2 regions of the Streptomyces sp. NPDC006134 genome follow, and region 1 is predicted to be linked to the other one. Evidence: riboswitches for the same ligand, from Rfam matches in the RefSeq annotation. Region 1 holds a riboswitch; the other holds the start of a gene.
What was found. Region 1 has a riboswitch for thiamine pyrophosphate ahead of ABZ340_RS08725 (thiamine ABC transporter substrate-binding protein). Riboswitches for the same ligand answer to the same signal wherever they lie in the genome.
Positions count from the first base shown of each region.

Region 2: it holds a riboswitch for thiamine pyrophosphate, as region 1 does, so the genes downstream of both, thiC (phosphomethylpyrimidine synthase ThiC) here and ABZ340_RS08725 (thiamine ABC transporter substrate-binding protein) in region 1, are expected to answer to the same signal.

Region 1 is NZ_JBEXTV010000009.1:163,052-165,437, reverse strand. It holds gene ABZ340_RS08725 (thiamine ABC transporter substrate-binding protein) at 1-1,043, opposite strand, end outside; TPP riboswitch at 1,123-1,228, opposite strand; gene rlmN (23S rRNA (adenine(2503)-C(2))-methyltransferase RlmN) at 1,277-2,383, opposite strand.
Region 2 is NZ_JBEXTV010000026.1:101,016-103,401, reverse strand. It holds gene ABZ340_RS18975 (YibE/F family protein) at 1-1,281, opposite strand, end outside; TPP riboswitch at 1,353-1,542, shown strand; gene thiC (phosphomethylpyrimidine synthase ThiC) at 1,535-2,386, shown strand, end outside.

The DNA of each region.
Region 1 (2,386 bases):
TCGCGGTGTTCGGCGATCTCGTCCGGGTCCAGGGTCTGCGGGTCCTCGGCCTGCGGCCCGTACTTCGTGAACTCCTCCGGCACCTTCGCGTCGTCCCGCACCGGGTGGACGAACATGTTCAGCGGCATGTCCTCCTGGAACCGCTTGCCGATCAGGAAGTCCAGGAGCGCCTTGCCGCCCTCGGGGTTCTTCGCGCCGCTCAGCAGCCCCGCGTACTCCACCTGGCGGAAGCAGGTGCCGGGGACGATGCCCGTGGGGGCGGTGTCCGGCCGGGGGTCGGCGTAGATCACCTCGGCGGGCGGCGAGGAGGCGTACGACACGACCAGCGGCCGGTCGGCCTTGGCCTTCCTGCCGCCGGCGGAACCGGAGAACTCCTCGTTGTAGGCCTCCTCCCAGCCGCCGACGACCTTCACGCCGTTGGCCTTCAGCTTCTTCCAGTAGTCCTGCCAGCCGTCGTCCCCGTAGCGGGCGGCGGTGCCGAGGAGGAAGCCGAGGCCGGGCGAGGAGGTGGCGGCGTTCTCGGTGACCAGGAGGTTCTTGTACCGCGGCTCGGCCAGGTCGTCGAAGGAGGCGGGCGGGGTCAGCTCGTGCTCGTCGAACCACTTCTTGTCGTAGTTGACGCAGATGTCGCCGGTGTCGACGGCCGTGACCCGGTGCTTGTCCTGGTCGGCCCGGTACTCCGGCTTCACCCGGTCCGCGTCCTTCGGCTCGTACGGCTGGAACAGCCCGTTGTCGAGCGCGCGCGACAGCAGGGTGTTGTCGACGCCGAAGAAGACGTCGCCCTGCGGGTTGTCCTTGGTCAGGATCGCCTTGTTGACGGCCTGCCCGGCGTCGCCGTCCTCCAGGACCCTTACTTTGTAGCCGGAGCTCTTCTCGAAGGCGGCGATGACGTCCTTCGACGCGGCCCACGAGTCGTGGCTGACCAGGGTCACGGTCCTGGAGCCGCCGGACGCCTCGTCGCCGCCGCCGGACGACCCGCACGCGGACAGCGTGACCAGGCCGAGCCCGACGGCCAGCACGGTGGCCTTCTTGGTGATGCTCACTGATGTCCTCCTGGGTGACCAGGAAGAGACGCGGCCCCGCCCGGGACCCTCGGAGGGTGTCCCGGGCGGGGCGCAACAGCTCGAGTGGTGACCGATCTCCCTACCCAGAATGACCTGGGCCAGGTTCGGAGGGTCTGCGGCCGGTGCCGCACTCTCAGCGCTGTGGCGCTCCCCTGTCGGAATATGCAGATGTTCTTACGGACGAGTGTGAAGTTGTTCTTACGACGGTCAGATTACCGTTCGCTCGCGGCGAGCTGTCCGCACGCCCCGTCGATCTCCTGTCCACGGGTGTCCCGGATGGTCACCGGCACACCGTGGGCGGCGATCGCCTCCACGAACGCCTTCTCGTCCTCGGGCCGCGAGGCGGTCCACTTCGAGCCCGGCGTCGGGTTGAGCGGGATGAGGTTGACGTGCACGGGCCTGCCCTTGAGCAGCCGCCCGAGCCGGTCGCCGCGCCACGCCTGGTCGTTGATGTCCCGGATCAGCGCGTACTCGATGGACAGCCGCCGCCCGGACTTCGCGGCGTACTCGAACCCGGCGTCCAGCACCTCGCGCACCTTCCACCGCGTGTTCACGGGGACGAGGGTGTCGCGCAGCTCGTCGTCGGGCGCGTGCAGCGAGATCGCCAGGCGGCACTTGAAGCCTTCGTCGGCGAAGCGGTGGATGGCCGGGACCAGGCCCACCGTCGAGACGGTGATCCCGCGCTGCGACAGCCCGAGCCCGTCCGGCTCGGGGTCGGTGAGCCGGCGGATGGCCCCGACGACCCGGTTGTAGTTGGCGAGCGGCTCGCCCATGCCCATGAAGACGATGTTGGACAGCCGGGCCGGACCGCCCGGCACCTCGCCGTCCCTGAGGGCCCGCATGCCGTCCACGATCTGGTGCACGATCTCCGCGGTGGACAGGTTCCGGTCCAGGCCGGCCTGCCCGGTGGCGCAGAACGGGCAGTTCATGCCGCACCCGGCCTGCGAGCTGATGCACATGGTCACCCGGTCCGGGTACCGCATGAGGACGGACTCCACGAGCGTCCCGTCGAACAGGCGCCACAGCGTCTTGCGCGTGGTGCCCTGGTCGGTCGACAGGTGCCGCACCACGGTCATCAGCTCCGGCAGCAGCGCCTCCTGGAGCTTGCCGCGGGAGCCGGCCGGGATGTCGGTCCACTGCTCCGGGTCGTGCGCGTACCGCGCGAAGTAGTGCTGCGAGAGCTGCTTGGCGCGAAACGGCTTCTCGCCGATCGCGGCGACGGCCTCCTTGCGCTCGGCGGGCGTGAGGTCGGCAAGGTGCCGCGGCGGCTTCTTGGCTCCGCGCGGGGCGACGAAAGTGAGTTCTCCGGGCTTAGGCATGGC
Region 2 (2,386 bases), on a different contig from region 1:
CAGCAGCGGCAGCGCCGCGCCCGCGTAGGCGAGGACGAGCGTGTTGACGACGGACGCGATGTGGTCGCGGCCGATGCGGATGCCCGCGCGGTACAGCCCGCGCCAGCCCATCGACGGATTGGCCTCGTGCAGCTCCCACACCGCCGACGTCTGGGTGACCGTCACGTCGTCGAGGACGCCGAGCGAGCCGATGATGACCCCGGCCAGCAGCAGGCCGCTCATGTCGATGGACGGGTACAGACCGTGGATCAGACCGGTGTTGTCGTCCGTGTTGCCGGAGAGCGCGGCCCAGCCGATGAACAGCGACCCCAGGACACCGATCAGCAGCAGCGAGATCAGGGTGCCGAGCACCGCCACGGACGTACGGGCCGACAGCCCGTGACACAGGTACAGGGCGATCAGCATGATCGCACTCGACCCCACCACCGCCACGAGCAGCGGGTTCGAGCCCTGCAGGATCGCGGGCAGGATGAAGAAGTTCAGCACCAGGAAGCTGATGGCCAGCGCGACCAGCGCCATGACGCCCCGCAGCCGCCCGACGGCCACGACGGCGAGCGCGAAGATGCCGGCCAGCAGCGCCATCGGCATGCGCCGGTTGATGTCGGCGACCGAGTACTGCAGGTCCCTCGGCGCCGAGGGCTCGTAGGCGACCACGACCCCCTGGCCCTGGTGCAGTTGCCGTGACTGGTCGGGCTGCACGATCTCGGTGAACGTGCGGCCCTTGTCCTTGCCGGTGTCGACCCGGATCGTCGCCTTCTTGCAGGTCCCGTTCGCCTGCTGCACCGCGGAGGAGCCCTCGGCGGTGGAGGTGTCGCCGGTCGGGGGGACGGCCGAGGCGTTGACGTCCTTGCAGCTCACCTCGGTCACCCGGGTGACCGTGGCCTGCTGCGTCTGACGGTCGAAGCCGACGCCGGTGCGTTCGTGCGGCGGCGCACCGCCCGGCCACAGCACCGCGAGCCCGACAAGCACCGCCGCGGCGAACGGGATGAGGACCGCCGCGATGACCTTGCGCAGATGCCGGGAGACCGGCGTCGCCGGGCCATGGCTGTGCCCATGCCCATGGCCGTGCCCATGACCGCCCCCGGGCCCGTGCCCATGACCGCCCCCGGGCCCGTGCCCATGACCGCCCCCGGGCCCGTGCCCATGACCGCCCCCGGACCCGTGCCCATGACCGCCCCCGGACCCGTGGCCGTGTCCGTCTCTCGCACCGGGGCCGCTGCCGGCGCCGGGGCCGTGGGACGGATCGGGTGGAGGATAGGAGGGCTGCTGCGTCGTGGTCACCGACCGATCATCGCAAGAACCCGGGGGGCCCTCTGGTCACCGCGCCCGAAGGGACGCTAGCGTGGAGGCACCTTTGTACACGCGGGAGCTCGGAGCACCGGGCTGAGAGGGCGCTGACCTCCGTCCCAGCGACGTTTCACATGAAACGTCACCGAAGTCGGGTGATGTTTCCCACGGAACGTCGGCGGACGGACACCGCTGCGTCGACCGCCGAACCTGTTACCGGGTAATGCCGGCGTAGGGAGTAGGTCTCATGACCATCAAGGACGCACGCACGCCTGCCTCCACGCAGAACTCCGCCGACGGGGAGTCCACGGAGGCCGGGAAGTCCATCGGCTGGCACAAGGCGTACATCGAGGGCTCACGCCCCGACCTGCGGGTGCCGGTCCGTCAGGTGCACCTCACCAACGGGCAGTCCGTCACGCTGTACGACACATCGGGCCCGTACACCGATCCCCTCGTGGACACGGACGTCCGCAGGGGCCTGCCGCCGCTGCGGGAGAACTGGATCATCGCCCGCGGCGACACGGAGGAGTACGCGGGCCGTCCCGTCCGTCCCGAGGACGACGGGATCAAGCACACGTCACCGCGTGGCGGCCTGCGCAACCTCGACGCGGTCTTCCCCGGACGCCCGCGCCAGCCGCGGCGCGGACGGGACGGCCAGGCCGTGACACAACTCGCGTACGCGCGCCGGGGTGAGATCACGCCCGAGATGGAGTATGTGGCCATCCGGGAGAACGTGTCACCCGAGGTGGTCCGCGAGGAGATCGCCGCGGGGCGGGCGGTTCTGCCCGCGAACGTCAACCACCCGGAGATCGAGCCGATGATCATCGGCAAGCGGTTCCTGGTGAAGGTCAACGCCAACATCGGCAACTCCGCCGTGACCTCCTCCATCGAGGAGGAGGTCGAGAAGATGACCTGGGCGACCCGCTGGGGCGCCGACACGGTCATGGACCTGTCCACCGGGCGCAACATCCACACCACGCGCGAGTGGGTGCTGCGCAACTCCCCCGTCCCCATCGGCACCGTGCCGCTCTACCAGGCCCTGGAGAAGGTAGACGGCAAGGCCGAGGAGCTGACCTGGGAGATCTACAAGGACACGGTC